DNA from 3 places in the Synechococcus sp. N26 genome. Region 1 is predicted to be linked to each of the others. Evidence: predicted binding sites of a transcription regulator. Region 1 holds the regulator's gene; each other region holds the start of a gene.
What was found. Region 1 encodes NtcA, which controls nitrogen genes in cyanobacteria. Its sites were predicted from a motif close to GTANCNNNNGNTAC; they were not measured.
Positions count from the first base shown of each region.

Region 2: a site for NtcA is predicted at 8,388-8,401, ahead of DXY33_RS01070 (molybdenum cofactor guanylyltransferase). Genes of this name have one in related genera too.
Region 3: a site for NtcA is predicted at 7,910-7,923, ahead of DXY33_RS01045 (circularly permuted type 2 ATP-grasp protein). Genes of this name have one in related genera too.

Region 1 is NZ_UCNM01000002.1:530,572-540,934, reverse strand. It holds gene DXY33_RS02715 (BadF/BadG/BcrA/BcrD ATPase family protein) at 1-182, shown strand, start outside; gene glmM (phosphoglucosamine mutase) at 169-1,563, opposite strand; partial or broken gene DXY33_RS12800 (transglycosylase SLT domain-containing protein) at 1,645-3,591, shown strand; gene DXY33_RS12640 (hypothetical protein) at 3,679-4,182, opposite strand; gene DXY33_RS02695 (thioredoxin domain-containing protein) at 4,246-4,821, shown strand; gene thyX (FAD-dependent thymidylate synthase) at 4,866-5,588, shown strand; gene dcd (dCTP deaminase) at 5,599-6,192, opposite strand; gene DXY33_RS02680 (cob(I)yrinic acid a,c-diamide adenosyltransferase) at 6,192-6,791, opposite strand; gene rph (ribonuclease PH) at 6,937-7,680, shown strand; gene ntcA (global nitrogen regulator NtcA) at 7,739-8,455, shown strand; gene DXY33_RS02665 (DUF3084 domain-containing protein) at 8,483-9,634, shown strand; gene DXY33_RS02660 (resolvase) at 9,631-10,077, shown strand; gene DXY33_RS02655 (DUF3146 family protein) at 10,055-10,312, opposite strand; gene pth (aminoacyl-tRNA hydrolase) at 10,312-10,363, opposite strand, start outside.
Region 2 is NZ_UCNM01000002.1:195,122-205,484, reverse strand. It holds gene DXY33_RS01110 (hypothetical protein) at 29-838, shown strand; gene glp (gephyrin-like molybdotransferase Glp) at 823-2,073, opposite strand; gene moaC (cyclic pyranopterin monophosphate synthase MoaC) at 2,057-2,533, opposite strand; gene DXY33_RS01095 (carbonic anhydrase) at 2,530-3,228, opposite strand; gene DXY33_RS01090 (hypothetical protein) at 3,281-3,592, opposite strand; gene DXY33_RS01085 (nitrate reductase associated protein) at 3,871-4,338, shown strand; gene DXY33_RS01080 (nitrate reductase) at 4,319-6,550, opposite strand; gene DXY33_RS01075 (NarK family nitrate/nitrite MFS transporter) at 6,633-8,174, opposite strand; gene DXY33_RS01070 (molybdenum cofactor guanylyltransferase) at 8,437-9,033, shown strand; gene DXY33_RS01065 (GTP 3',8-cyclase MoaA) at 9,030-10,073, shown strand; gene DXY33_RS01060 (redox protein) at 10,153-10,363, shown strand, end outside.
Region 3 is NZ_UCNM01000002.1:183,482-193,844, forward strand. It holds gene DXY33_RS01005 (type 1 glutamine amidotransferase) at 1-37, shown strand, start outside; gene DXY33_RS01010 (DUF4278 domain-containing protein) at 229-396, shown strand; gene DXY33_RS01015 (hypothetical protein) at 519-695, shown strand; gene DXY33_RS01020 (DUF1028 domain-containing protein) at 780-1,454, opposite strand; gene DXY33_RS01025 (Zn-dependent hydrolase) at 1,451-2,737, opposite strand; gene asnB (asparagine synthase (glutamine-hydrolyzing)) at 2,832-4,856, opposite strand; gene DXY33_RS01035 (aspartate carbamoyltransferase) at 4,866-5,981, opposite strand; gene DXY33_RS12785 (hypothetical protein) at 6,143-6,271, opposite strand; gene DXY33_RS01040 (sodium:solute symporter family protein) at 6,289-7,719, opposite strand; gene DXY33_RS01045 (circularly permuted type 2 ATP-grasp protein) at 8,036-9,511, shown strand; gene DXY33_RS01050 (alpha-E domain-containing protein) at 9,505-10,363, shown strand, end outside.

The sequences.
Region 1 (10,363 bases):
CCCTTCGATCCCCCCTGGTGGTCTGCCATGGGGGAGCCGTCACCCATCTCCAGGGGTTCCGCACAGCCGTGCAACAGGCCATCCATCAGTCGATTCCCGAAGCCCGATGGGGCAAGGCCAAGGGCGATGCCTGTGATGGCGCCCTCCTGATGGCCGAGGCCTTAAACCTCAGGCCGCGTTGAGATGCTCCTCGGCAACGGCGGCCAGATGCCCCGTCCAATGCTCCACAGCGTCCGACTGCTCGGCTTCCACCATCACCCGCAAGACAGGCTCCGTACCACTGGCCCGTACCAAAATGCGACCGGTCTCGCCCATCAACTGCTCCGCTGAAGCAATGGCGTCGGTGAGAGCAGTACACGCGCTCCAGTTCTTACGGCGCAAACGGTCGATCACCCGCACATTGACCAATTTCTGCGGATAGGCCTGGAAACTGCGGTCCAACCAATCGCTCAGGCTGATGCCCTGGGCATGGCACAGGGTGGCCAACTGAACGGCGGTCAGAACACCATCACCACACAGCCCATGGGAAGCGGAAAGGATGTGGCCGGATTGTTCTCCACCGAGGCCCGCGCCACTGGCCACCATCGCGGCATGGACGTGCTGATCTCCCACCGGCGTGCGATCAAGGGTGCCGCCCCGCTGCTGCCAGGCACGCTCGAAGCCAAGGTTCGACATCACAGTGGCCACCAACCGCTGATCGGGGAGCGCCTGTTGCTCCTGCAGCACGGATCCCCAGAGAAACAGCACGTGGTCGCCGTCGATGATCCGGCCGCGGCCGTCCACCGCCAGCATCCGATCGGCATCACCATCAAAGGCAAAACCCATCGCCGCGCCGCGCTCGATCACAGCCCGTTGCAGCGGTTCCAGATGGGTTGACCCGCAAGCCACGTTGATGCGGGAGCCATCGGGTTCCCCATGGAGCACGGTGAGATCAGCCCCCAGGGCACGGAAGGCATCGGCACCGCACGCCGTCGCGGATCCCCAGCAGAGGTCCAAAACGATGGGAACGCCATCCAGTCGCCGTTCAGCCACCGATTGCTGCAACACCTCTCTGTAGCCATCCAGGAGATCGGCGCTGGATCGCGCCACACCGCAGCGGAATGTTGCTTGCTCAGCCATGGGCGTCTGCCCCTGCAGACCGGCTTCCACCTGGGCTTGACGGGAGGCGCTGAGTTTGGCGCCATCGGCCCCAAACACTTTGATGCCGTTGTCTGCAGGGGGGTTATGGCTGGCGGAGACCATCAGGCCGCCGGCGGCCCCCAGCTGGCGGATCAACAACGGAACCGCCGGCGTCGGACAGAGCCCAAGGGTCCACACATCGCGACCAGCTGCCGTCAAGCCGGCCGTCAGGGCAGCAACCACCATGCTGCCGCTGGTCCGGGAGTCCATCCCGATCAGAACAGGACCTTCCGCCTGCAGAACCCGACCGACCCAATAGCCCACTTGAAGACACAGGGCGGGGGTGAGAACCGTGCCGGCGAGCCCACGGATTCCATCGGTTCCAAACCCTGGCGCAGCGTCACCGAGAGCGGGGCCGATCGGGGAGCACGCCTCTTGAACCATGGGTCTCAATCGTGGACAGCACCATAGGAAGCACCTCTGAGGCTGATTTCCAAGGACGTGACAGGTGCGGCTCTGCCCTCCATGGCCCACAGGCGATCAAAGGCTCGCCAACTCTCTTTGAAGCATCAGAATGAAACGAGTTCAAGGTTGGGTGTGCAGGCAGGGCCGCGAATCGGAACGCTGCTGCTGCTTTCGGTTGCTGGTTTCAGTGGGTTAGCTGCATGGGGCGGGCAGCTGCTTCTGAACAAGCAGCATCAGCGCCTCACGCCTGAGGTCTCGCAGGCAAGGCTCTGGCAGCACTACCGCTGGGCCATCGATCCGCAGACCCGTCGAGAGGCCGCCCTGTTGATGGTGGCGAGGGATGGGTCACCGCAACTGCTCCATGGCCAAGGCTGGGGGCGCGATCCGATGGCGGCCGTGGTGCTCGAACGGGCAGCCCTCACCGCTGCCGCCCAGGGCAAGCCATCGGACGCTGCTGAGACCTGGCAGCGCCTGTTGGATCGCTTTCCCAAAGCACCCGGCTCCGCTTGGGCTCGATTGGCGCTTGGCAACAACAATCCCGTTCTTCATCAGCAGCTGCTCCAACAGCAACCCGCACACCCCGCAGCACTGACCCTGGCGGCTCGGGATGGCTCCGAAGCGCTGGCAAGCCATCAAGGCGCCTTGCACCTGGCCCGTTGGAATGCGCGCCGAGCCGGCGCCCTTGGGCTGATGCGTGACGCCTGCGAGGCCACGGGGGCGCAGGCACCTCAACCCGACCAACGCCAAACCTTGGCGCAAGCACTGGCAAAGCAAGGCCATGCCGACACCGCAGTGACCTGTCTTCAGGAGCTTGAGGCCTCCCCTGAGACCCAGCTGGCCATCGGTCGTTCCCTGCTGCTGCATGGCAACCCTGATGCAGGTACAGCCCGGCTGCTGACCCTGGCGCAGAACCACCCAAACCACCCCGCCAGCCTTGAAGCAGCACAGATCTTGAGTGAACCGCTCGATGCCCAGCCTGGGGTTCTGGATGCGCTTCCGGCTGCCCTTGAGGAGCGCTCAGCCGCTGTTGCAGCAGCTCGCGTGCGACTCGCAGGCGGCGATGGGGCGGATGCCGCCCTGAGCCGCTGGCCCAACGACCCCGACATCTGGCAACTGCAATGGGACCTCGCCCGCGAGGCATTTCTGGCTGGAGATTGGGATCGTGCCCGTGCCCTGCTGGAACGCCCCGATAAAAATGGCCCCCTGCCTCCACCGTTGGAGACGCGGCGGCTGTTCTGGTTGGGGCTTAGCCACAAGCAACTCGGCGAAACGACAAAGGCAGAACGCAGCTGGCGCCGCCTGATCGGGGCCTTCCCCGGGGGCTACTACCGCTGGCGCGCCATGGAGCACCTGGGTGTGGCCGAACCCCTTGCGTTGCGATCCCCAGACCCGCAGCAGGAGCCGCCAGCCTGGCAACCGCTCAACAGCCATCACCGCCTGGTGAACGAGCTTTGGCGCCTGGGCCAGGTGCACGCCGCCTGGGAGGCCTGGCAGGCCCAGGCAGACCCTGCAGTCCCGCCGCCACCTGAAGAACGTCTCGCCGAAGGCAGGCTGCGCCTCGCCATCGGGGACACCTGGATGGGACTGGACCAGCTCTGGTGGCTCAGCCTCCGCTGGCGTAATCCGAGCTGCCATCAATGGACTCTCCTGCATCGCAGCCAATTCCCTCGCCTCTTCGAAGCTGAGATACAGACAGCGGCAGAGCAAGCAGGCGTTCAGGCCAATCTGCTGCGAGCGATCGCCAAACAGGAATCACGCTTTGCTCCCGGTATCGTCTCCCCTGCTGGGGCCGTAGGCGTGATGCAATTGATGCCCTCCACAGCCACAGAGATGGCTGACGCACCAACCAGCACGCTGATGCTGAAGGATCCCGCCGACAACTTCGAACTGGGCGCGCGCTACCTCAACCACTTGCTGGAGCAATGGGAAAGCGACCCATTTCGCAGCATTGCCAGCTACAACGCCGGGCCTGGTGCTGTGGCCTCTTGGGCACAACCCACGGATCAAGACGACGATGCGCTCTGGGTGGAACGCATTCCCTACCCGGAAACACGCTTCTACACCAAGAAAGTGCTGGACAATCTGCTCGGCTACCTAGGCGGCAATCAATCGTTCTGCAAAGAGACTGGCGCTGGGATGGGGCAGAAGCGTGCCGGCGACGATGCCAGCGATCACGACCAAACTCATCAGAAGGAGGCAGATCCCGGCGGCGGGCAGAACACCGATGCGGATGAGATCGAGCCTGGCCAAGAGCACGGCTGAGGCCAGGATCAACACGTCGGTGAGCACATTGAGCTTCAGCAGATAGATGCCACCGGTGATCACCACCAGCAGCGTGACCACCAACGTCATCACCCGGCTCGACGCCATCAGCAACGACACCTGGCGCAACAGCAGATCGGGCATGGTGCAGAAGACGACAACCACCTGCGTCTGCAGCAGCACGAGACACCAGAACCAGGCCGCACTCACGCCATAGAGAGACGTGAAGGAGGGCTGAACAATCTGCCAATGGTTGCCGAGCACAACCGCAACGAGAAATAGCACCGTCAGCAACGGCGCCCGAACCGGAAGGCTCAGCAGTCGCAGAATTGGCATGGCGTCAAGGTAGCGGCGGCCTTTCGAAGGAGCTGCCAGAGTGATCGCTGCGGTTGACGTGCGATGACAGGCACCCCGGAGTCTTCACCCCTGGGCACAGCGCAGCGATGGGTGCTGGTGCTGATTGCGGTAGCTCTGGCCATGGGCCTGGTTGTCCTACGCGGAGGCATTCAGAGCGAAAGTCCGATGGAGCAGCTGGCGAGACGATCCCTCGACCCACAAACAGCGTTAACCAACGGACGCCCAACGCTGATCGAGTTCTACGCCGATTGGTGCCAGGTCTGCAGAGAGATGGCACCTTCGATGCTGGCTTTGGAGAAGCAATCGCGCGATCGACTCGATGTTGTTCTGGTCAACGTCGACAACCCCCGTTGGCAAGATCTAGTTGATCGCTACGACGTCAACGGCATTCCCCAGTTGAACCTCTTCAACGCCGAGGGGGAAGCCAAGGGGCGATCCCTCGGCTTGCGCAGCGCTGAGGAACTCCAGCTGCTCACCACAGCACTGCTTGAAAATCAGCCGTTGCCGGCCTTGCCTGGCGTCGGCAACATCAGCCAGCTGCTGACGCCCCCCTCTGCGAACAACGCGATGGCAGGGGCCTCAAGCCCAGCCAACGCGGGGCCCCGCAGCCATGGTTGACACGCCTCGCCATGATCACCACAACTCGTCACTCTGACGCTCCCATGGACCGCTTTCGGGTCGATCTGATCGCAGCTACGCCGAACCCGCAGCAATGCGTGTACGCCGCCATGCATCAGGACTACAGCGAAGGATTCGTGGCCGGAGATCGTGCCAACTGGCCTGATGAGCAGCGGGCTGGAGAGATCTGTGTGAAACGCCTGCTGTCTGGAGAGCGCGGCCACTACGGCCCGATGGAGCATGCACAGATCGTGCTGAACGTGGGCTGGTTCCCGCACTCGGTGATGCAGCAGGCCCGCACCCACCGGGTTGGGGTGAGCTTCGATGTTCAGTCGATGCGTTACACAGGTGAACGCATCTGCCGTGCAGCGGATGGAGCCCTGGACCTGGAAGAGGTGTTCTATCTGAGGCCCATCGGCGAGTACAGCGATCGGCAGGGCAAGAAATACGCCTACACCGAAGCACTCCGCCAACAGGATCTTGATCTCTGCCGTAGCGCCGCCGAGCGCTACAGGGATCTGCTCAGGGAGGGCTTCGCCGAGGAGCACGCCCGCGGCATCCTTCCCTTCGACTACCGCCAGCATTTTGTGGTGAGCTTCAGCCTGCGGGCGTTCCTGCACTTCATGGACCTGCGTGCCAAGCTCGATGCCCAGCTGGAGATCCGCCAGCTCTGTGATCTGATGTGGCCCCACATGGTGGAGTGGGCCCCTGAATTTGCAGCCTGGTACGAGAAGAGCAGGCTGCACCGAGCGCGTTTGGCCCCCTAATCAGAGAGAACTAGACCTTGGCCAGCGTCACCCGTTCCGGTTGGTGCTGGTACTTGCCTTGTCGATCGCTGTAGGTGGTCGAGCAGGGATCACCCTCAAAAAACAGCAGCTGACAGATGCCCTCATCGGCATAGATGCGGCAGTCAGCACCAGAACTGTTGCTGAATTCAAGGGTGAGGTGACCCTCCCAGCTCGCTTCTGCCGGGGTGGTGTTCACGATGATTCCAAGGCGGGCATAGGTGCTCTTGCCCAAACAGATCACGGTGATGTTGGGGGGAACCCTCAACTTCTCTAAGGCCACACCGAGGCCATAGGAATGGGCCGGGAGAATGAAATATCGCCCGTCTTCATCCTCATGAAGGGGAGTGGGTTCGAGGTTGGCCGGGTTGAACCGCTTGGGGTTCATTACCGTGCCTGGAACATGCCGGAAGATCAGAAATTCCTGGGGAGAAAGGCGTAGGTCGTAGCCGTAGGAGGAGCAACCAAAACTCAGCACTGGCCGCAGCTTCTGCTCCGGCTCCAGGTGACGGACCAAACCGCTCTGGAATGGCTCGATCATTCCCTGCCCGGCCTGTTCAGTGATCCAGCGATCGCACTTGAGCATCAGAAACCTCGGCGCAACTCCGTGACTTGATCTGCCATCTCCACCACACCGGCGGGGATTGCAGGTCCAGTGATGATCACATCCATCGAAGCGGGCCGCTGCTCAAGGGCTGCAATCACGTCCGCTTCATCCAGGTATCCGAAGGCCACGGCAAGGCCGAGTTCATCCAACACCAGCTGGTCGAGATCTCCCTGGATCAGATGCTGACGGCAGATGGACCAAACCTCAGCCACCGCCTCCGCACCACCGGGATGCCCCGGCGAGGAAAGGCAGAGGGGCACATCCGGCCGCAGCCAGACGAGGCCTCCGCAGAGCTGCACCCGGCCGGCCGGTCCCTGCTGCACGCCCCCTTTGAGGAACTGACTGATCAGAACACGACTGCCCAAGCCGGCAGCTCGCATGGCCTGGCTGAGAACACTGGCGAAACTGCCTCGATAAGGCGCCGTATGCACTTGAAGCTGCCCTTCGGGAGCCACCAGATGTAGGGGTGGCGGATCAGAGACGGCAGGCAAGGGCCTCAGGCCTGCCCGTTGCAAGGCCTGCTGATCCCGATCCAGGGAATTTTGGAAGGATTGGGGGTCGGCGAGGCTTGTGGTCATCACGGAAGCATCTGTCCGGGCGACCCCGGCAAGACCTTGAATGTAGCGGCGAGATCACATTCCACAAGGGGATTGACACCACCCATGGTGTTTGGACAGGGCGAGAACCAACCGCCTGCGAGGCTTGACAAACTGCACACCACCGATGAGCCAATCCCCTGAACAACGCACTGATGACCGTCGCCCGCAGCAGTTGCGACCGTTCTCGGTGACCTGGAATCCCATGGGGTTTGCCTTGAGCTCCCTTGTGGTTCACACCGGCCGAACCGCTGTTCTCTGCAGCGTTTGCTTGGAGGACAAGGTTCCCCGCTGGCGCAAGGGAGAAGGATTGGGATGGCTCAGCGCCGAATACCGGTTGCTGCCCGGATCCACCCCACAGCGGCAATCACGGGAGCTGATGAAACTCTCGGGTCGCACCCAGGAAATTCAGCGGCTGATCGGCCGAAGCCTGCGCGCCGTGATCGACATGGAGCGTCTAGGGGAGCGCACCTTGCTGATCGACTGCGACGTGATCCAAGCGGACGCCGGCACCCGGACGGCCTCGATCACCGGGGCTTGGCTCGCCCTGGACCAAGCCTGCCGATCCCTGGTGGACCAGGGAGTGCTGGAGCAATCGCCCCTGATCGATCAGGTGGCGGCTGTATCCGTTGGCTTGGTTGATGGCCAGGCCTTGCTGGATCTGGACTACAGCGAAGACAGCCGAGCCGAGGTGGACCTGAACGTTGTGCAGTCCGGCGATGGCCGTCTGCTGGAAATCCAGGGAACTGCGGAGGGTGCGCCCTTCAGTCGCAGCCAACTCAATGAGCTGCTGGATTTAGCAGAGCCGGGATTGACATCCCTGATGCAGGCGCAACGCCAGGCCTTCAACGAGCACAGCAGCGTTACGTAATAACCGCTACACGGCGGCCACCGCCGGCTCCGTAACTTCGCCACACCAGGGGGTTGTCATGACCAGTAGCCGAGGTTTCAGCCGATACGCCCCGAAGATGGTGGCTCCAGCTCCCAGCACAGAGCCCGCCAACCGTTCTCTGCTGGAGATCATCCGGGATCTCGATGGCGCCAGCAGTGAACTGGTGGATCGCAACAAGACCATCTTTTTCCCTGGAGATCCCGCAGAACGGGTGTATCTGATCCGCCGGGGGGCCGTTCGTCTGTCCCGCGTCTACGAATCGGGAGAAGAGATCACCGTGGCCCTGCTCCGCGAGAACAGCCTCTTCGGGGTGCTGTCACTGCTGACAGGCCAACGGTCCGACCGCTTCTATCACGCTGTGGCCTTCACCCGGGTCGAAATGGTGACGGCACCAGCGACCTCCGTGAAGGCCGCAATCGAAGCAGACACCAGCGTTGGCCTGCGCTTGCTTCAGGGTCTCTCCAGCCGGATTCTGCAGACCGAGACGATGATTGAAACCCTCACCCATCGGGACATGTCATCCCGACTGGTGAGCTTCCTGCTGGTGCTTTGCAGGGACTTCGGCGTGGCAGATGAGCTGGGCATCACCATCGACCTGCGCCTGTCCCATCAGGCCATCGCTGAAGCAATTGGCTCAACACGCGTCACAATCACGCGTCTGCTGGGAGACTTGCGTCAATCCGGTCTGGTTCAGATTGACCGCAAGAAAATCACCGTTCTGGATCCGATCGCGCTGGCCAAACGCTTCAGCTAGGCCTGCCATCGCCCGACTTGTGCAGCGATGAGCGGCTGGGCACTGATTCTGGTTCTGTTGGTGCTCGGGGGCGTGCTGTCGACCCTGGGCGACCGCTTGGGCAGCCGCGTCGGCAAAGCGCGACTGAGTTTGTTCAGCATGCGCCCACGGCGCACCGCCGTTTTGATCACGGTGTTGACCGGCAGCCTGATCAGCGCACTCTCACTTGGCCTGATGCTTCTGGTGAGCCGGCAGTTGCGGGTGGGCCTGTTTGAACTGGATGCCCTGCAGGAGAAACTCCAAGACAGCCGTCAGCAGCTGAAGGCAGCCGAGCGGGAACGGGACAAGACCCAAACGGAAACCAAACGGATCGCCATTGAGCTCGAGCAATCACAGCAACGGGCCAACACCCTGCGCCTCGAACTGGCTCCTCTTCAGAAGGAGCTGGCCCAACTCGAAGCCGAACGTGAACGTCTAAGCCAGGACATCGCCTCCCGCGATGCGGACATCCAGCGCACGGAAGCCGAACTCAACAGCGTTCGCAGCCGCATCCGTGCCGGTGAGCAGGAACTCAAAGAACTGGAACGCAATCTGGTCGCCTTGCGGCGTGGATCGGTGGTGATCAGCAGCGGACAGACCTTGGCAAGAGCAACGGTTCGACTCGATGCTCCGGACCAGGCCAAACAGGCTGTCGACAGGCTGTTGCAGGAGGCCAATCTCAACGCCTACGGGAAAGTGCGACCTGGCGAAGCACCAGAACGCCAGTTAATCCGCGTTCCGCGCAGCGATGTGGAACGCCTGCAAAGCATCATCCGCAAACCGGAGACCTGGGTGATCTCGCTGCGCTCAGCCACCAATGTGCTGCGGGGTGAAACAGCGGTGTATGCCTTCCCAGAAGTGCGTCCGAACCGACCGGTGACCCAACGCGGAGATGTGCTGGCCACCACCACACTCCAACCGAATGAACGCACTCCAGAGGGCATTCGCACACGGCTGAACCTTCTCTTGGCCTCGGCCTATGCCGAGGTGCAGCGGCGGGGGTCCCTGACCGAGGGCCTTCAATTCGATGGATCAGCCCTCTCCCAACTGGCCCAGACCCTGATGGAAGGACCGAGCCAAAGCGTGGTCTTGGACGTGATTTCCGCAGGGGTCAGCGACAGTGCCGATCCCGTCGTCGTCTCCATTCAGGCCTCCCCATGAAACGGGTGGCCGTCCTCGATCCAGGCCGCTGCAAATGTGGTCTTGTGCTGGCCGATCTTCAGCTCGGCCTGGTGCGCGAAGGGCATGTGCTGGCCCCGGAGGCCGTCGAACCCTGGTTGGAGCACTGGAGTCAAGACCAAGCTCTCGATCGCATCCTGATCGGCGATGGCACGGGAAGCCGAGCCTGGATCCAGCGACTGGAACGGCTGGGCCATCTCACCGTGGTTCCGGAGCAGGGAACAACCCTGAGGGCGAGACAGCGTTACTGGGCGCTATGGCCGGCTCGAGGTTGGCGACGGATGCTGCCGGCAGGACTGCGCATTCCACCGGTGGATCTGGATGCTGTTGCAGCTTTGGTGATGCTTGAGGAGCACCTGCAATGCCGCCTGAGATGGCCTGAGCCTGCTCCGACGTTCTCGCTCAGAACCTGGCCCGGACCATGAAGGTGTAATCACCCCCCGGTTCCAGCCTGTAATCAGAACGCACCAGAAACCGCCGCAGGGCATCCTCGATAAGGGCACGTCCAAGGGAAGGCTCCACCACCAGTTCACCGCGATCAAAGGCCCAGGAAAACTGCCACTCAAAGCCTCCAGCAGAGACTTCACCCTCCACGCACTTGGCTTGAAAGCACTGGCGGAGCACTCGCAAATGGGCCGTTGTCGCCGGAAGTGCCGGCATCAGTCGACCGACTCCAGGTCATAGCGGAAGCCGTTGATCCAGGTTCCAGCG
Region 2 (10,363 bases), 340 kb from region 1:
AGATCGACCGTTCCATGCCGTCACGGACATGACTGATCAATGGACCCTCAACCGCCGCAATTTTGCGGGCCATTGGCAAGGCTGTGGTTCTTGGTTTGAGCGGGACGGCAGCGGTCGGCTGGATCTGCAGCATCCGACCCGTCGGATCGACCCCACCACCTACGCGATTTCCTTTTCCGATGACGACCACGGGGTGTGGGATGGATCGGGTCTGGCTTTTGCCCCCGGGGGTAAGGCCACCTACCCGATAAGTCGAGACACCTACAACGCCGGCGGAGGCTGCTGGCAGTTTCCCGGGGCGGGCGGTCAGTCCAGCCGGGGGTTTGATCCCGATCGCCCCCGCTTCGGCCATGAGATCAACCTGTTCTGCGGTCGTTCCCGCTCGATGCTGGTGCTGCTCTGGGAACCGCTTGACGGCGGCTGGCGTTTGCAGCGTGTTGGGGCGGTGGGTTTCCGTTGCTTGAACAGCACCGATGCCGAATCCGACCGTCCCGCATGCGGGACACCCGAGGCCCTGCTGGCGCCGGTGCAGGGATGGAGTGGCGAGCGGCAGATGCTCAGACCGCAGGCGGGGGTGAACGGCCAGGCGGAGGACGCCACTCCGCTGGTGTTCGATCCAAGCCAGCTGTTGCACAACGACTGCTCAGCTGTGATGCCCGACGGCTTGGTGTTCTCGGTGCCCAGTGAGCTCCCCAGTGCGCCCTTCAGCCTCGAGATCGGTGGCCGTCTCGGCGCTGACCTGTTTCAGCAGATCAGCATCCATTTCGATTCATCCGGCCAGCTCATGGCCTGGGAGCGCCGCTGCTTTCAGCCTGATACGGCTCAGAAAATCCGCTGACGAATCAGCTGGGCCCAGAGACGGGTGCCGCTTTCGAGCGGGCCGGCTTCCGCTGGCAGTTCCAGCAGCAGATCGGCCTGTTGCAGGGAACCGATCCTGGACGAGGCCTGCGAGCCATCCACCCGTGCCAGCAGCGTTCCTGCGGCGTTGGTGTCGAGGCGGGCCCGAGCTAATTCCGGCCGTCCCGGTCGGCGGGACAACGGGTCGGCCAGTTCCACCATCACCCGGGGGAACAGTTCCGGTTCGCTCTGGCCCTCCAGAACCTGCAGGGCGGGCCAGAGCAGTTGCAGGGCGGTCACCGCCGCCGCCACGGGATTGCCCGGCAGTCCGAAAAACGGCACGCCCTCACCGATGCTGCCGAAGGCAAAGGGGCGCCCCGGGCGTAGGAACAGTTTCCAGAAGTCCACGGCACCCATCTCCGCCACCAGCGGTCGGATCCAATCGGTGTCGCCAGCGGAGACGCCGCCGGTGCTCACCACCACGTCGCAGTCATGGGCCAGATCCAGCAGGGCCTGGCGCAGGGCGTCGGGTTGATCGGCCACCACCCGTCGCTGGGTCACCGATTGCCCGAGGGCCCGGAGCATCGTCTCCAGCAGCGTGCCGTTGCTCTCCCAGATGGCACCGGGTTGCCGCGCTGTTCCGGGTGGCACCAGCTCGTCCCCGCTGATCAGCAGCCCGATGCGGGGTTGCTGAGCAATGGTTAGGTCGGCAATGCCGCAGCCGGCGAGGCGTGCGAGATCGGCCGCACCGAGGCGCTCTCCAGCGGCCAGCAGCAGGTCTCCCGGTCTGCATTCCTCATCCTCGGGGCGAATCCAGGGACGATCCGACGCCTCTTTCACCAGTTGGAGGTTGGTGCCGTCCACGCTGATCAGCTCCTGGGGCAGCACCCAGCCGGCACCGTCCGGCAGTGGAGCGCCGGTGAGGATGCGGATTGCATCGCCGCTGGCCAGGCTTCCGTTGAACGGCTGGCCGGCAGCGGAGCGTCCCGTCAGCTGCCAGGTGTCCCCAGGTTTGGGCTGGTGGCTCTGCCCCAGGGCGTAGCCGTCCATGATCGAGGCCCGGAACCCCGGAACTGCCGCGCTGGCCAGCACATCCGCAGCGCTCACCCGGCCGAGGGCCTGCTGCAGCGGCACTGTGTTGCTGGCTGTGATCGGCTGAAGCGCCGCCAGAACCCGTCGACGTGCCTCTTCGAGGGGTAGCCCTTCGCGTCCGTAGGGCTCAGCGTTTCCAGACACCGTTCCGCCCTCCTTCCTTGAACTCCAGCTGGATCGCCTCGATCGTCATGGCTGGATCAACCGCCTTGAGCATGTCGTAAAGGGTCAGCAGCCCCACGGACACAGCCGTCATCGCTTCCATTTCCACCCCGGTCTGACCTGTGGTGCGGCAACGGCAGTGGACCACCAGGCCAGGCAGGGAGGCGTCGGCGTCGATCGACACATCCATGCCACTGAGTGGCAGCGGATGGCACAGGGGAATCAGCTCCCAGGTGCGTTTGGCGGCCTGGATCGCTGCCACCCGGGCGACCGCCAGAAGATCTCCTTTCGGTGTCTCGCCCCGCTGGATCAGGCCGAGGGTTGAGGCGTCCATGCGAATGGCGCCACGGGCATGGGCTTCGCGGTGGGTGGTCGGCCGGTCCCCCACGTCCACCATGTGAACCTCGCCTTGCTGGTTCAGATGACTCAGGTCTTGCGTCATTCGATCAAGCTCACAACACCGCTGCTGAGTTGGAAACAACCCACCACCAGTTTCAGCGCACCGCTGGCTTTGGCCTCAGCCAGAACGGCGCTGCGTTGAATCAAGGTGGAGGCGCTGGCGAGGGCGTTGCGCCTCACGGCGTCCTCGAGATCGCTGCTGCCGTTGATGTTCTCCCGGATGGGTTGGATCAGTCGGTCCAGGGAGGGGGTCAGCGGGTTGGTGTCCATCGCCGCCGTCACGGCTCCGCAGCCGCTGTGTCCCATCACCATCAACAGTGGCGTCTTGAGAACGCTGACGCTGTATTCAACCGAGGCAATGGCTTCGGTGAAGGCGGTGTTGCCGGCGTTGCGGATCACGAACAGCTCGCCAGGCGTGGTGTCGAACACCCAGCTCGGCGACACCCGTGAATCAGAGCAGGTGAGCACGGTGGCCCAGGGATGTTGGCTGGTGGCCAATGCCCTGGGGGAGTTGAAGCAGCGCGGGTCAGCACCCGCCGTTCGGGGTGTCGTTCCGTCGTCTTGTTTGCCCTGGCGCCAGGCCTCGGCAAATCGGCGGTTCCCCGCCATCAGGGCCTCGAGTGGATCATTCGGGCTGCAGAACCCCTCCTCTGCTGCCTCAACGGGGCGCGCTTGCATCAGGGCGGCCAAGGCCAGACCGCCCGTTTGCTGGAGGAAGTGACGGCGCTGAATCCCCATGCCGGCACCTTATGCGGGCCGGCTGGTGGGATGTGCCACGTGGGTAGTGCGATCAGCGCTCGCCGAAGGCAGACCAGAGGGTGGCTTCGGAGCCCAAAACAGGCTCAACGGCGGGCTGGATGGCAGCAGTGGGTTGGGCTGTTGCGCCTGTGGTGGCACTGGCGATGTCGCGATCGGCCAAGGGAGCCCAGAGAGCGGCAGGACCGGCGATCACCGGCTCCACGCCAGCGGCACCGGCCTGAACGGAAGCCGACTGGCTGCGCACCAGTTGCACGGCGAGGGAACCAACGATGAAGGCACCCAGGAAGCCGGCGGCCAGGGTGATGGGGCTGCGGCCGGAAGCGGACGAGATGCTGCTGGTCACGGCAGAAACTCTTTGGACAGAGCTTCAGTATGGAAAAAATTGGTGTGAACGACTACTAAATGGGTTGAATTGTGTAGCGGAATTAACAGTTTCTATGGGATCAAAGCCCTGCATGGGCTGCTGTTGGAGTGCATCAGCCGTGACCCATCCATGGGACATTCCCAGCAGCATTCCGAGGGAGAGGGCGAAGCGCACTGACCAACATTTGTATCGGGTTAAACATCTCTGTTTCCGTGGTCTTCCGTTGTCATCATTGACACCGATCAAGGCTTTGGTTGATGTCCAGCCGTCGTAATTCCGCCAGCCATTGCTTTGCCTTTGAACAGGATTTCATCGGCAACTGGCGCTGCATCCCTCTTTGTGTGCGACGCAAATTGGATCTGTGTGGGGTGAAGTTGAAGCTCAACCACTGGCTTGAACTTTCCCAGGAGCAACGTCAAGCCCTGGTGGATTGGCCGGATGGGGCCGATGCTCTCGAGCAGCTGCGCCAACACCTGCGCGATTGCACGCGTTCCATGGCCGATGGCATGGCCAAGGATCTGCCACCGGTGAGTGGTGCCCTCTGGCAACAGCAGGCGGAGCTGCCCGCTGTGGTGCAGGAGGCGGCCACAGTGCGGGGTGTGGCGCTGACCCTGGAGCAGTGGACCCAGCTCAGTGAGCTGGATCGCTTTGCCTTGTGCAAGTTGGTTCGGCCTGGGCACGACCACCACAACCTTGAGGCAGCCTTCAGCGAAGTGCTGGTGTGAGCAGCCGGCGCAGGGCCTCTAATCGTCCTTTCTGCTGTTCAACGGGCTTCACCACCGAGACGGCGGGAGCCACGATCACCGCGCAGGCCTTGAGTTCAGGCTGCTTTGACACCGGGCAGGCCTCGTCGTGCATGAGGGTGTTGGCTTCGCAGGCCTTCTCCTGGGTGAATCCCCAGTGCATCGGCAGGAAGACCGACCCACGCCGGATGCGATCGGTGACTTTCACCGTGGCGGTGAGGTGGCCGCGGCGTGAGCTGATCGCCGCCAGTTCACCGTTGCGCAGTTTCAACTCCTGCGCGTCACCGGGGTGAATCTCCAGCAGCGGCTCGGGATGCTGTTTCATCAGCCGTTCCACCTTGCCGGTTCGGGTCATCGTGTGCCACTGGCCCAGGTAGCGACCCACCGTCAGCACCAACGGATAGGTGTCGCAGGGGGGTTCCGCCAGTCCCAGCGGTTGATCGGTGCTGAAGCGGGCGCGTTTGTTGGGGGTGGCGAATTGATGGTCTGCGTAGAGGCGTTTGGCCTCTGTGGTGGGGGTGCTGCCGCTGGGATAGGGCCATTGCTGCGGTCCTTCGCCTTCCAGCAGTTCATGGCTGAGGCCGCTCACATCGCAAAGCCTGCCCTGGGTGAGAGCCGTGAATTCGGCGTACACCTCAGCTGCTGATTCGAAGTTGAACTGTTCGCTGTAGCCCAGTCGCCGGCCCACCTCGGCAAACACCTCCCAGTCGGGACGGCTCTCGCCGAAACGACGCCGGTAGGCCGGGCAGTAGGTGACCCGTCGTTCGGAATTGGTCATGGCGCCGGCCTTCTCGCTCCACTGGGCTGCGGGCAACAGCAGATGGGCGTAGTGGGACGTTTCCGAGTCGGCGTAGGCCTCGCTCACCACCACCAGCGGGCACTTCTGCATGGCTGACTTCACCCGGTCGAGATCCGGGAGGCTCACCAGGGGGTTGGTGGCGGCCACCCACCACAGATCCAGCGCCTCCTGTTCCATGGCTTCGATCTGCTGCCAGGCTGCCAATCCGGGCTTGGCGTTGATTCGTCCTGCCGGCAGCTGCCAGGCCTGCTCCACTTCGGCGCGGTGTTCGGCGTTGGCCACTAGGCGGTAGCCCGGCAGCAGGTGGGCCAGGCCTCCGGCTTCACGTCCGCCCATGGCGTTGGGTTGGCCGGTGAGGGAAAACGGGCCCGCTCCTTGCTTGCCGATCTGGCCGGTGAGCAGATGCAGATTGATCAACCCCTGCACCACGGCCGTTCCTTCACGGCGTTGGTTCACCCCCATCGACCAGAGGCTGAGCACCTTCTCGCGCCGGTGGAACAGAGCCGCCACTTCCCGCAGGCGTTTTTCGGGGATGTTGCAGAACAGGGCCACCCGTCTTGGGGTCCAGCGGGCGGCGACGTCAAAAAAGGCGTCGTAATTCTCGGTGTGGTCGTCGATGAAGGCCGGATCCTGGCCGTTTTCGCGCAGCACCAGGTGGGCAATGCCGTGCAGCATGGCCAGGTCGCTGCCCGGTGCAATCGGAAGGTGGATATCGGCGGCCTTGGCGGTGTCGGTGCGGCGTGGATCCACCACCACGATCTTCACGCTGCCAGGGTTTTTGCGTTTCCGCTTCAGCAGCCGCTGGAACAGCACCGGGTGGCATTCGGCCGTGTTGGTGCCGATCAGAAACGCCACTGTGCAGTGGTCGAGGTCCTCATAGCTGCAGGGGGGACCATCGGAGCCCAGGCTGCGGGTGTAGCCCGCCACCGCTGAGCTCATGCACAGCCGCGAGTTGGCGTCGAAATTATTGGTGCCCAGGGCGCCTTTGAGCAGCTTCTGGGCGAGGTAGTAATCCTCGGTGTGGAACTGACCGGAGCCATACATGGCAATGCCATCGGCGTTGCCACGCCGGGCCACGCTCGCCTGGATCTGGCCGGTGATTTTGTTCAGGGCGTCGTCCCAGCTGATCGGCGCGAAGTCGTCCTCCAGGGTCGGGCGGAACAGGGGTTGGCGCAGGCGGCCTGGGGCCAGGGTTTCGCCGACGGTCGCGCCCTTGATGCAGACCTGGCCAAGGCTGGAGGGGTGTTCGCGGTCGCCGCGGGCGGTCCACATCGGGTTGCCCTCGGCATCCCGTTTCACGGCCTCACCCTTCACGGCAGGAGGCAAAAGCTCCAGGCCACAACCCACGCCGCAGTAGGGGCACTGGCTGCGCACGCTGCGGCGTGGGTTGGTCATGTAGGAACCAAAAAAAGAACAAAACCCGGAGCCGAAGCTCCGGGTCGTTATGCAGCGACAGGGTGCTGCGGAAGGAGATGGATCAGGCGGTTTCGCCTTCGTGCAGGTCTGCGAAGGATCCCTTGGGCTCCTTCAGGAAGAAGAAGCAGAAGAAGGCCACGATCAGACCGGCCACGCCCAGGATCTGGAAGAAGGCACTGTTGGAAGCCGCGATCACCTCGGGGGTGGGCTCGCCGCCGCCGCCCATCCACATCGGCAGGAGGCTGAAGATGGTCAGGTAGGTCACAGCGCCAACGTTGCCGTAGGCACCCACCAGGCCGGCCACCTGACCGGTGACGCGACGCTTCACCAGGGGCACCAGCGCGAAGGTGGCGCCTTCACCGGACTGCACGAAGAAGGAGGCGAGCATGGTGATCACCACGGCAACGGCAATGCCGGTGGTACCGGTGAAGGTGCCGGGCTTGATCATGCTCATCACCAGGTAGCCCACGCCGAGTCCGGCGGTGAGGAAGCCCATGGTGTTCTTGCGGCTGCCGACGCGGTCGGAGATCAGACCGCCAGCAGGACGGGCGACCAGGTTCACGAAAGCGAAGCAGGACGCCAGGATTCCGGCGGTGGCCTTCGGCAGATCGAAGGTGGTTTCAAAGAAGGTGGGCAGCATCGAAACCACGGCCAGTTCGGAGCCGAAGTTCACGATGTAGGTGAGCTCGAGGATCGCCACCTGGCGGAACTCATAGCGATCTTCCTTGGGATAAACCTTGTTGCCGAGGATCAGGTCGCGGTTGGTGCGGATGATTCCCCAGGTCTGGAATGCAAACCAGACTGCGACGGCGCCGAGGGCCAGGGGGTAGGTGCTTGCGGTGAGGAAGCCCACCTTGGTCAGGCGCCAGCAGAGCACGCAGAGGATGGCTGCGAAGGGCACGTTCATGCCCAGCAGACCCCAGAAGTCGCGCATCGAGGTGACTTCCAGACCTGCGGTTTTCGCAGGGCGCTGATACGTCTTGCCGGGGGGGGTGTCGGTGACGTTGAAGAAGTAGAAGCAGCCGTAGACGGCGGAGACGATGCCGGTCAGAGCGATTGCACCGCGCCAGTTCAGAACTGCGCCGGTGGGCAGTTCGAAACCGCCGGAGAAGGAGAGGAAGCCAGCGAGGGCCACCATGGTGAGGGCGGAGAAGGCGGAGCCGAAGTTGCCCCAGCCGCCATAGATGCCTTCTGCCAGGCCGATTTCCTTGGGCGGGAACCACTCAGCCACCATGCGGATGCCGATCACAAAGCCGGCGCCAACGATGGAGAGCAGCAGACGGGCCACCACCAGCTGGTTGAAGTCCTGAGCGGACGCAAACAGCAGGCAGGGAATCGCCGAGAACACCAGGATCGAGGAGTAGGTGATCCGGGGTCCGAATTTGTCCAGCAGCATGCCGATCAGCACGCGCGCCGGAATGGTGAGGGCCACGTTGCAGATGGCCACTGTGCGGATCTGACCAACGGTCAGACCCAGGTCCGCTTTCACGGTGGTGGCCAGAGGGGCCAGGTTGAACCAGACCACGAAGGTCAGGAAGAAGGCGATCCAGGTCAGGTGAAGGGTTCGGTACCTGCCCTGGAACGACCAAAGGTCGCCAAGCATTGAGGAGAAGAGAAGGAACCTCGGGCTTCAAAAGGAAAGGTGCCCGGGGATGGCAAAACGGTCGAAAAGAGAATCCGTTTAACCCGCGCAGTTAATCAATTCGTCGGGCCCGTGTTTGGTCGGATTGGTTACCAATTTGTGTTTTTGTGTTTCCAGGCAAACATCAATGGGGCTGATTGATCGGATCAGGTGATCTTGTGCCGCAGCGGTTTGGTAGCGGTTGCAACTTTTGTGGGTTGTTGGACTTTGCTGGTGCAGATTGTTGGTCGACGATGTGAACCAAGGCTTGCGGGTTTGTGTGCTCAGTGGCGGAAGCAGCCGTCGCATGGGGCGTGACAAGGCCCTCTTGCCGCACCCCTCCGGTGGTGTCTGGCTCACGGCCCTGGTCGACCAGCTGTTGCCCCTCGGTTATCCGGTGCAGGTGTTGAGTCGTCATGCCGCCCATGCAGAGCTGCTGGCCCACCGGCCGGGATGTTCCTTGCTGCTGGAGCCCCCTCCCTGGAATGGTCCTCTGCAGGCGCTGGCCAGGCTGTTGCCGTCTCGGCCTGGGGAGGCTTTGTTGGTGCTGCCGGTGGACATGCCCCGTTTGCGCACCGCCGTTGTCCGGCAGCTGATCGCAGCCTGGAATCGTGCCCCCGATCAAGCAGCGGTGGCCCATGACGGGCAACGGCTGCAGCCGTTGCTGGCGGTGATCCCCTCCGGTTCTCCCTTCCGCTCCTGCCTTGATCAGCAACTGCAACGCGGAGAGTTGCGCTGGATGGATTGGTTGACCTGCGTTCCCCATCAGGCGGTGCGCTTGCCTCAAGAGGCGTTGGTGAATGCCAATTGCCCTGCAGATCTGGCAGCGTTGGAGGGATGAGCACGTCGTTGCCGCTCGCAGACCGCCTCAACCGGCCCATCGGGGTGTTGCGGTTGTCGCTCACGGCCCGTTGCAATCTCGCCTGTCCGTACTGCTGTCCGGATCTGGAGGAGCCCCCTGGCCTGCTCACGCTGGAGCAGCAGATGCGCGTGATTCGTGTGGCCACGCGCCTGGGGGCACAAACGCTGCGGCTCACCGGTGGAGAGCCGTTGTTGAGCCGGCGCTTGTTGCCGTTGTTGGAGGCGGTGGCCCAGGCCCGGCGGGATCGTTCGGATCCGATCGCTGGTTTGCAGGCCGTGGCGCTCACCAGCAACGGGGTGCTGTTGTCGGAACCGATGGCGCGGGCGTTGCGTGCCGCAGGGCTGGATCGCATCACGATCAGCCTGGATGCGGCGGAAGGGGAGGCAGCGGCGCGCATGGCTGGTCTCAAGGGTGGTGCCGTGGCTGGAGACCGCCTGGTGCGCCAGGTGCAGGACGGTATCGCGGCGGCCTGCGCCGCTGGCTTTGATCCCTCATGCGGCGAGCTCAAGCTCAATGCCGTGATCCAACGGGGGATCAATGACGATCAACTGTTGCCCTTGGCCGGTTTGGCCCGGCAGCAGGGGATCGAGCTGCGTTTGATCGAATACATGGATGTGGGCAACCGCAACCAGTGGACGCTGGATCAGGTGCTGCCGGCGGCGCAGATGGTGGAGCACATTCATGCCCGTTGGCCCCTGGAGCCTTTGGGTCGCCCGCGGGGTGGGACGGCCCGGCGTTGGCGTTATGGCGATAGCGCCGGTTCCATCGGTGTGATCGCCTCCATCAGTGAGCCGTTCTGCGGGGATTGCAACCGCTTGCGTGTCACTGCCGATGGGCAGGCGTTCACCTGTTTGTTTTCTGCTGAAGGCACCGATCTCAAGCCCGCGCTCGCCTCGGAGCGTCAGCTTGAGCAGGCCATGCGCCAGCTCTGGCAGCGGCGTCAAGACCGCTACAGCGAGGAGCGTGATCCAGCCGCCGTTGCGTCAACCCATGCGGAAATGGCGTATTTGGGGGGCTGAACCGTCGTGACCGTCACCGTTTTTGCCTGATGCCCTCGGTACAACGGGGCAGCTGAAGGATCCCGAAGGGTCCATCGACATGTTTGAACTGCTGGCCTACGAGCGCTTCCGCGACACTCCGTCGGTTCGTTTTTTCGACGTCACCGTGAACACCTCGAACGCGCGCGACCTGGTGATTCACAGCGGCCCCGCCGTGTCGCCCCCCAACGATCCGGAGAGCGGAGCCTGGCAGTTCTATCTCCATCCTCATCAAGAAGACAATCTGCTCGCGGCAAGCGGCGGCAGAACCT
Region 3 (10,363 bases), 350 kb from region 1:
GCTCAATCAACTGATTGAGATCAGCCAGACCCACTAATTCCTACGCACAAAAATAAACAAAACCAAAAACTTTTCTGAAGAGGTATCAACCTGAACACCACTTCGGCGTTTGCAGGAGCTTCAATATTTCTGTAGCAACAGCTACCGATCGTTCACTTCGCATCGCGCGAAGCGCAGTTCGCCTCAGGCCATGGAACGGGGACCTGAGCTTGCTTCGAGGACCATCCAATGACAACCCTTCTCTATCGCGGGCATCAGTACCAGCAAAACAACGCCACTCAGGGCAAGCCCGGGGTGCAGCTGGTTTACCGCCGCAACGTGTACCAAGCCCGCCAGATCAACAACCACCGCACTCCGGTGCAGCTCGTTTACCGCGGCGTGGGCTACACGCGCTAGGCCAACTTCTTAATCCGTAGCAACTCGAACATTCCAGTTCCGAGGATTGAGGCGTAATAGGTCCAGCTTCAGCCAAGACGTTGGATCTCATCACCTCTCGCCTCGACCAAGGCCTCGTGCAAGTGAGTCCTTCCAGCGTGCATGGAGTGTTCTGGCTGCAGACCCACTTTCCGTCTCAGGAATGGGATGCCCTGCTGTCTGGACAAGCCGCCTTTGGCATGGATTGCATCGATGACCTGATCACCGACGCCCGTCAGGCCGGCCTGAACGTGGAGTGGGAAGCATCCGTCCCTAGCTGAACACGCCTGAATTGAATCCCTAACAAAGCCCTGCACACGGCTGTGTTGCAGGGCTTTTTTAAAAGCGTCAACGAAGCAGCAGGCTCAAGCCACCAAGCGGTTGAGCATCGGCAATTCCGACAGTTCATCCCGCCACTCCTGGGCCCAGAGAGCCTGACTGCGCTCATACACCTCCATCAACTGCTCCACGGCGCGCTCGTGGAAATCAACGCGCAGATCCAACAGCGGAAAAGCCGCTTCACCGCTCACCTGCACCGCCGCTGACGTGCAGAAGGGAGAACGATGGTCACCACCAGCCGCTTCCCCGGCCTGGAGAGCCATCATCAGGCGGCGGCCCAGTTTCAAGCTGGGGTCGCTGGTGAGAAAGGCCTGCTCCATGGCTGCCAGCACGCCCTCATCCACCAAGCAATTACCGGCAACAGACAGATCACGCTGATGGCGATGCCCTGCCCAAGGGCCGCAATCCTGTCCCGTCCAACAGGCCGTGCGACCGTCCAGGTCGATCAGGTGAAACTGACGCCGGTCTCGGTGCTGGTCATCCGTCAGCAAGCTGGCCAGAACGCTCTCGGCATCGGAACTCTGCTCAAGGCGCTCAAGACCACAAATCCCCAGATACGGATTGGTGTGGGCCTGGGTGGCGACGGCACCTACACCGGCGCGGATGTGGGGCACGGTGGATCCAACGGCCAGGTGACAGGTGGCAACAGCCACGCCAAAGCGGCCGTTGCTGGGGTCTCGAGCAAGGATCGAAAAGGTCACGGCAGCTGACGGTCGAGCCGCTGCAACGTTTCCAGCAGCACCGCGGTGCCTGCCCAGCACTGCTCGTCGCTGGTGAACTCCGCCGCGGAATGACTCAGACCACCCCGGCTGGGCACAAAAATCATGCCCATTGGCCAGCGGCGGCCGACTTCCTGGGCATCGTGGCTGGCGCGGCTGGGGAGATGGCTGTGGGACAAGCCGAGATCGGCTGCGGCCTCAGCGATCGTGGCCATCACCACCGCATCAGCAGGGGTGGGATCAACGCTGAACTGGGGGTCCACCACAATCGGGCAGCCAGTTTCAACACCGATTCGTTCCACCTGCTGCATCAACTCCTCCACCAACTGATCGAGAACAGTGGGATCCACATCCCTGAGGTCAACGGTCAGGGCGACAGCGCCAGGAACAACGTTGGCGGCATTGGGCCAGACCTCCAGTCGACCCACCGTCGCCACCGGATCTCCGGGATGACGGGAGGCCATGGCCTCGACGGCAAGAACAATCCGCGAGGCCGCCACGAGGGCGTCCTGTCGCAGCCCCATCGGTGTGGTGCCGGCGTGGTTGGCCTGGCCCTGCACATTGATGCTGAACCGTCGCTGACCAACAACTCCCTCCACGACACCAATGGCATCACCGCGTTGCTCAAGAACGCCACCCTGCTCAACATGCAACTCCAGGAAAGCGGCATAGGCCTCGTCGGAGCGTCGGGCCGAAGCCAGGGAGGGCCAATGGCCGCCGATGCGCGCCAGGTTGTCCTGAATCGGCTGGCCGTTGCTGGTGGCATAACTCTTCGGGTCATCGCAGGCCGTGCCCGCCAAGCCCTTGCAACCCACCATGGTCGACTCCTCGTCGGCAAAGGCGATCAACTCGATGCCATGCCGCAGACGCAGGCCCTGGTCTTGAAGCGCGCGGCAGGCTTCGAGACCGGCCAACACCCCCAGAGCACCGTCAAAGCGTCCACCGGTGGGAACCGTGTCGAGGTGCGACCCGGTCACCAGGGCAGGGCGGTGGGGATCGAGGCCTTCCAGACGTCCGATCAAGTTGCCAGCGGCATCAACACGCACCTGCATGCCGAGCTGCTGCATCCAGTGGGCCAGCAACTCACGGCCCTGCACATCCTCGGGCGAGAACCCGCGTCGACAGACGCTGCCATCGGGCTTGGCACCAATACTGGCCAGCTGCTCAATCGTTCCGATCAGCCGGTCACGATTCGGACGTGCGACAACTTTGCTTGGCTCGATCCCAGTAGGGGTGGTCGGAGAAGCCGAGATGAGCGTGGGCAATGCCGTGACCTTCGTTTCAAACGGAGGTCAATAGTCACCTGAAAGACCGCGGAACCTTGTAGCTAGCGCAACGATTTAATCCTGACCAAAGAATTCAAACGGGCATCAGCACACGCCAGCCCAGTCGGTCCGCCTCGCGGCGGGCCAACGCGGGCACGTCTTCCGCCACAAACATGCGGTGCAGCATCTGCACACCCAGCAGGTGATTGATCACCGCATCCATCTGCACACGCTCAGCATCGGTGGTGGCCGGGTCCTCATGACGGGCAAACAAGGCGCGCACACCGGCTTTGCTCAACAAACCAGCGGCATCGATCGCCTCATCACTGAGGTAGTCGTCGGCGAGCTGCTTCATCTGCTCCCATTTCTCAGGCTCGGTGTGGGCTGGCGGGGCCATGAAGGCGAACTTCTCACGCCGGTACAGCACCTCCGGCAACAGGCCAGCCATGGCTTCCCGCAGCACGTATTTCTCGGTTTTCCCCTTGATCCGCAATTCGGGCGGCACCTGCACCGCCACCGCAGCCAGATGGTGATCGAGGAAGGCAGGTCGCGCCTCCATGGAATTGGCCATGTCGACCCGATCGCCACCCCAGGTGAGGATCTGGCCCTCCAGCATGGTCTTGATCCAGACGTACTGGGCCTTGTCCAGGGCATGGCGCCCGTCCAGTTGATCCGCATCCAGTTGCGCGGCAATCGCCTTGCCCGGTGAGTAACCCTTCAGGGCTTCGGCATGGGACTGCGCCAGAAGCTCCGGCACCAAGGGCGCGCAGGCCAGCCACGGCTGAAGGCAGCTGGGGGTGAAGCCAACCACCGCATCAAGATCGGGGTCATCCACCTGATTTTCAGCCAACATCGCCCCTTTCACCAGGGCATTGGACCGCTGCAACAGGCTTTCCCAGCTGGCGCGCTCCTCCTGCGGCAGGTCATCCAGACCATGGAGAAACATGTCGCGGCGAAAGGCGGGATAGCCACCGAACAGCTCGTCTGAGCCTTCGCCAGTCATCACCACCTTGTAATCCACATCATTGACATGGCGGCTCATCAAGAACTTGGCCACCGCCAGGGTGTTGTAGATCGTTCGCTCCGCATGCCAGATGGTGCGCTCCATGTGGCCATAGAGCTCCTGACCCGAGAGACGCATCAGATCCTGTTCAGCGCCGGTGGCTTCGGCCATCTCGCGGGCAATCGGCGACTCGTCGTAACGGGCATCGTCAAATCCGATCGTGAACGCCTTCACCGGTGCCTGGCTCACGGCTGAGGCCAAGCCGAGGATCGAACAGCTGTCGATGCCGCCGGAGAGGTAACAACCCACCGGGACGTCGGCCACCATGCGCAGTTCAACGGCCTCCAGCAATGCCGCACGAACGGCAGCGATGTGGTCGGCTTCGGTTCGCTTGGGGTCCCGCTCGTCCTTGCGCGGAAAGTCGACGTCCCAGTAGGTCGACTCCGACACCTCCAGATGCCCATTCACCCGTTGCACCTTCAGCACATGGCCGGGCTTCACCTGATGCACCCCGGCGAAGGCAGTGGTCCCGGGAACCATGGTCTGCATCAACTGGTGGAACAGACCCTCCGAGGTAAAACGTCGCTCCACCGCCGGATGGGCGAACAGCACCTTCAATTCGGAACCGAACACCAGACCCTCAGGCGTCATCGCCCAGTACTGCGGTTTGATGCCGAAGCGGTCCCGCACCAGGTAAAGACAGTCTTCGGACCGATCAAACAAGGCAAAGGCGAACTCACCGCGCAACAGAGGCAGGGTCGCCTCCAAACCCTGGCGTTGGTACAGCCGCAGCAGGATCTCGGAATCGCTCTTGCTGCTGAAGCGCACCCCCTGGGAGGTGAGATCAGCCCTGATCCGCTGGAAGTCGTAGAACTCACCGTTGTGGGCCATCAGCACCTCACCGTCATCGGTGAGGAAGGGCTGCCGGGCCCGTGACTCATTCAAGTCAATGATCGAAAGGCGGGCATGGCAGAAGCCGACGCCGGCCTGATCGAGCACCTCAACACCGAAGCCATCGGGCCCGCGATGGGCCTGAATCGCCGCCATGTTGACCAGCAGCTGGCGATCCACCGTCTGCTGACGGTCGGCATTGAAAACACCCCCGATTCCACACATCAGTCCACCTCAGATCACATCCATCACGCGTTCGGCTCGATCCACCATGCAGGTGAGCAGGGCCATCCGCAGGAACACGGCCCCCCTGGCCTGGCTGAAATACCAGTTGTGGGGCGTGTCATCCAAGCAGGTGCTGAGTTCCGCTCCCCGCGCCAAGGGATGGAGCACGATCGCTTCCGGTTTGAACGGCATGTCGCGGGTGAGGCGGAATCCTCCGCCGTGTACTTCATAGGAGTCGCCGACCCAGGCAATGGCATTGATATAAACGACATCCAAGTCGGGCACTTCAGCCTGAAGATCCGTGCTGGAGCGCACCTTCATCCCACAAGCTTCAAGCTCCTCCAATTGTCCTGGGTCGAACAGCGGCTGATCCGGCTCCAACTCGGGGGCGTGAATCACCACCACCTCGTCCACGGTCTGCGGGAATTTGGCCAGGATCCTCAACAGGGAGCGAACCGTTCGCATCCGCGAAGGGATTCCGACGATCCCAATGCGAATCCGATCAGCGGGTGCCACTTCAGCTTCAGCAAGCTTGGGGCGCCACTTGAAGATCGTGTACAGATCGGCCATCGCCTGGGTGGGATGTTCATCGATCCCATTTCCAGCGTTGATGATCGGGATCCGAAGGGTTGACGTCATCGCGTAGACGGCACCGGGATCGCTATCCCGAAGCACCACACAATCGCCGTAGTTGTTGAACATATGGGCGACATCTTCGAGAGACTCGCCCTTGGCGATCCCTGTGGTGGCCCTGTCGGTGATGTTGATGGAGGTACCGCCGAGTCGGTGCCAGGCACTGTCAAAGGACAGCCGGGTGCGCGTGCTTGGTTCGTAAAACGCGTTGATCAGAATCTTGCCGGTGAGTGGCGTGTTGTGACGGCAATAGCGATCTGGATTGCTCTCAAACTTCGCCGCCAGGCGAAACACCTGCAACAAAACCTCGGGGCGAAACGGTTGGATCGACACCACGTGCTGATCCACCAAATCCTTCAAAGGCTCAACGTCTTCGGCAATGGCAGCCAGCAGCTCCTGGGGTTGGTTCTGCCCGTAGACATCGGGCCCCATCGGCTCAAACCGAATCTGAACCAAAGACGCGTCCACAACTGCTGTTTTGGCCTGTGCCATAGCGGGATCGGATCAACACTCTGTTTGCCAAACCGAGTGCTAAAGCCAGGAACTACATCTTTTACCGGTAACAACAACCACACTGCTGCGTCCACGAAGAAGCAGCTTCTTAAGCAAAGATCCGGAAAGGATTGTGCTGGGGTGGACGGCCAAAGGAGACATCACCAAACCCGGCCATTGCGCCACTCCACCCACCAGATCAGCAGCAACACGAGCACCGACAGCACCAGGGCGAACTGACTGGCCACCAGCAGAGCCTGAAAGCCCGACAGACCAACAAGGCCGGCCATCAAAGGAAGCGTTTGAATCATCCCTCCTCCTGCAACAAGGTGAAGTCGAAGCGTTCCGGCCAGAAGCGACTGCCCATCAGCATCACAATCGCCGACACGGCCGCCGAAAACACAGCAGCGCAGTAAGGCGCGATCAGCACATAGGCGAGCAGGCCCACAACGCTGCCGGCGAGCATGGCCGCAATGGCAGCCGTGCGGTTGGCCGTGCGCCAGTAGAGCCCACACGCCACAGGCCAAACCGTGGAGGCCACCAGGGCACCCGTGAAGAACAGCACCGACGCCAGCGAATCCAGCCGTGGCCAAGACAGCGCCAGGGTGACGACGGCCAGTCCCACCACCATCAGCCGCGCCGCCTGCTTGAGCTGCAGGTCGCTGGCCTGAGGCCGCAACAGGCGGAAGTACACATCCTCCGCCAACAGATCGGCGGTGGATGCCAACAGGGAATCGAGGGTGGAGGTGAGCGAGGCAAACACCACCACAAACACCAAGGCCGCCCCACCCGCCCCGAGCAGATCGGCCGCCATCACAGGAAAGACCATGTTCACCTGCTCAAGGGGCAACTCACGGGCCAGGGCCACCAGGCCAATGGAGCCCGTCACCATCGGCACGCTCATCCAGGCGATGCCCCCCAAAACAAAAGAGGTCATCACCACCGAGCGCCGACTGGCGAACACCCGGGACCACCAGATGTTGTTGTGAAACACCTCGCCCATCGAAAAGAGGGCGGAATTCCAGGCGATCAACAAGCCCGCCGGCAGCAGCAGATCAAGCCGATCGGGATGCCGGGCCAGCAATGAGGCATGCACCTCGGGCATCGGGAATTGACGGAAGGCGAGCACCGCCACCACCGCCAGCAGCAGCATGATCAACAGCGACTGGATGAAATCGGTGCCGATCACGGCCCGCATTCCGCCGAACAGGGTGTAGACGGTGGCAACACCAATTACCACCACCATTCCCACGTGGTAATTGAAGCCTGAAAGGGCCTGCAGCAGCAGGCCAGCACCCATCGCCTGGGTCATCAGAAAGCCCAGGGTGTAGATCGCGGTGATCAGCATGAACACCCACCAGGCCAAGCGTCCGTAGCGCAATCGGATGAAGTCGCCACTGGTGCGACCGTTGGGCATCAACTGCTTGATCCGGGAGGCCAGGGGGGCGAACAGAATCAGGCCAAGCCCGGCCAGGGCATAGCTGAACATGCCCCAGAGGCCAGTTTTGTAGCCGAATTCAGGAGCGAGCAGGGTGGTGTTGCCGGTGACCCAGGAGGCCATCAACGTGGCCGTGCTCAAGGCCAGCCCGATGTTGCGCCCCGCCAGCATGTAGTCGTCGGCATTGCCTTGACCACGCCGGCCCCAGGCAATCCCCAGCGCCACCCAGAGAACAGAGAACAGCACCACCAACGCCCAGGCGATCCCGGGCTGAAGGAAGGGAACCGAGTCAGCGGACATCCGTCGACCCCCTGCGGTTCCAATACAGGTGTCCGCGCAGAATCATCACCACCGTCGCCGCAGTCACAACGGCACCAAGGGCAAAGATCAGTCGCGCCCAGAGCAATTCATCCAAGGCGAAGAGCGTTTGAACTCAAAAAACAGATAAGCAAAGGAGGCAGCCTGCCCTGGCCCTGTGCCCTCGATTCAGGTGCCTACGGATACCCAAACAACAGGCGATCAGCGTCCTCTTGCCTGAAATTGCGGAATGTGTAGCAACCACCACCCGAAGTGGAGTGGGGCGACGCCTTGGATACATCTCGCTTGTGCGATCAGGATGTTCACCGACTACAAACCGACGGTCGGCTTCGACGAATATTTCTGCGGTGAAACGGCAAGGCCGCGTGACGAACTGGCCACGTTGCTCACATCACTCGGGCAGATGGGATTGCCCGAGCTCAACCGCAGCCATGCCTCGGCCAGTCAGCTGCTGCGTCGCCTCGGCGCCACATTCCGCCTCAACGATTCCGGGCTCAAAGGCAGCGAACGAATCCTCCCCTTCGATCCCTTGCCCCGGCTGATTGGCCGCAGCGACTGGATGACCCTGGAGCGGGGATTGCTGCAACGCCTGGAAGCCATCGACTGCTTCCTCGCCGACATCTATGGCCCCCAGCAGATTCTCAACGACGGTGTCATCCCGAGGGAAGACGTTGAAAGTTCCTCCGGTTGGCGACCTCAGATGCAGGGCATCAGCCTGCCCCTCAACCGCTGGTGCCACATCTCCGGGCTCGACCTGATCCGCGACGGCCATGGCACCTGGCGGGTGCTGGAAGACAACCTGCGCTGCCCATCCGGTGTGGCCTACTTCCTCGAGAACCGTCGGGTGATGAAACGGTTGTTCCCTGGCCTGTTCGAAGGCCGTGCCGTTCAACCGATCGACGCCTATCCCTCCCATCTGCTGCGCACCCTTCAGGACCTGGCGCCCTGGAGTGACACCCCCCGCGTGGCGATCCTGACGCCCGGGGTGTTCAACAGCGCCTATTTCGAGCACAGCTATCTGGCTCAGCAGATGGGCATTCCTCTGGTGGAGGGACGCGACCTGGTGTGCGAAGACGGCCGGGTGTGGATGCGCAGCACCAACGGCCTCAAGCCCGTGGATGTGATCTACCGCAGGATCGACGACGATTTTCTCGATCCCACCGTGTTCCGCCAGGACTCGATGCTGGGGGTGCCGGGCCTGATCGACGTGCTGCGTCAAGGACGGGTCGCCATCGCCAACGCCCCGGGCACCGGCGTCGCCGACGACAAGCTGATCTACGCCCACGTGCCGGCGATGATCCGTTACTACCTCGATGAGGAGCCGATCATCGAGAACGTTCCCACCTATCTCTGTGCCCGACCGGACGACCAGCGCTACGTGCTCGAACACCTCGAGCAGCTGGTGGTGAAGTCGGTGGCGGAAGCCGGGGGCTACGGAATGCTGATCGGCCCCCAGGCCAGCCGAACGGAGCTGGCGGACTTCGATACAAAGATCCGTTCGAATCCCCGCAACTTCATCGCGCAGCCCACGCTGCAACTCTCCACCGTGCCGTCCCTCAGTGACGGTGAGCTCTACCCCTGCCACGTGGATCTGCGCCCCTACGTGCTGCGCGGCGCAAGCAGCTGGGTAAGTCCAGGGGGGCTGACGCGCGTGGCCCTGAAGCGCGGCTCGCTCGTGGTGAATTCGTCCCAAGGCGGCGGCTGCAAGGACACCTGGATCGTCGACAACCAACGGATGGCGGCACCGCAACCCCAGGAGGCGGTGCCGTGCTGAGCCGCGTTGCCGATTCGCTCTACTGGATCAACCGCTATCTGGAACGCGCCGAAAACATCTCGCGATTTCTGGAAGTGAGTGAAGCGATGGCACTGGACTGTCCTCCGGGCAGCGCCGAACCGTGGCTGCCGCTGGTGGAGGTGACGGGGGATCGCCACCGCTTCGATAGGGCCTACCCCGATGCCACGCCCAAACAGGTGGTGCACTTCCTGCTGCGGGACCGCAGCAATCCCAACAGCATCGTGAGCTGCATTGCGGTGGCGCGGGAGAACGCACGCCAGATCCGGGATGTGATCACCACGGAGATGTGGGAACAGATCAATGATCTGCACTGGAGCCTGCAGGACGACGAAGACATCTGGCGGGAACCGGTGCAGGAACAACTGCGGATCATCCGCCGCGGCTGCCAGCTCGTGTACGGGATCACCGACACCACCCTGAGCCGTGATTTGAGCTGGCTGTTCAGCCAGCTGGGACGTCTGATCGAACGCGCCGACAAAACCTCGCGCATCCTCGACGTCAAATACTTCCTGCTGCTGCCCTCCCCTGAGGAGGTGGGCGGCGTGCTGGATGAACTGCAGTGGATCACCCTGCTGCGCACAGCGGGCGCTTATCAGATGTACCGCCAGAGCATTCAGCACGCGATAAGCCCTGCCTCGGTGGCCCGCTTTTTGCTGCTGGATCCCAGCTTTCCTCGATCGGTGCGGTACTGCCTGCAGGGCATCAGCGACACCTTGCAACAGATCCAGCAGCTCCCGAGCCAAGACACGCCGGATGACCTCGACTGTTTGCGCGGACAGCTCCTGGCCCGCTGGAGCTACGTGCGGATCGACAACCTGATTGAAGCCGGTC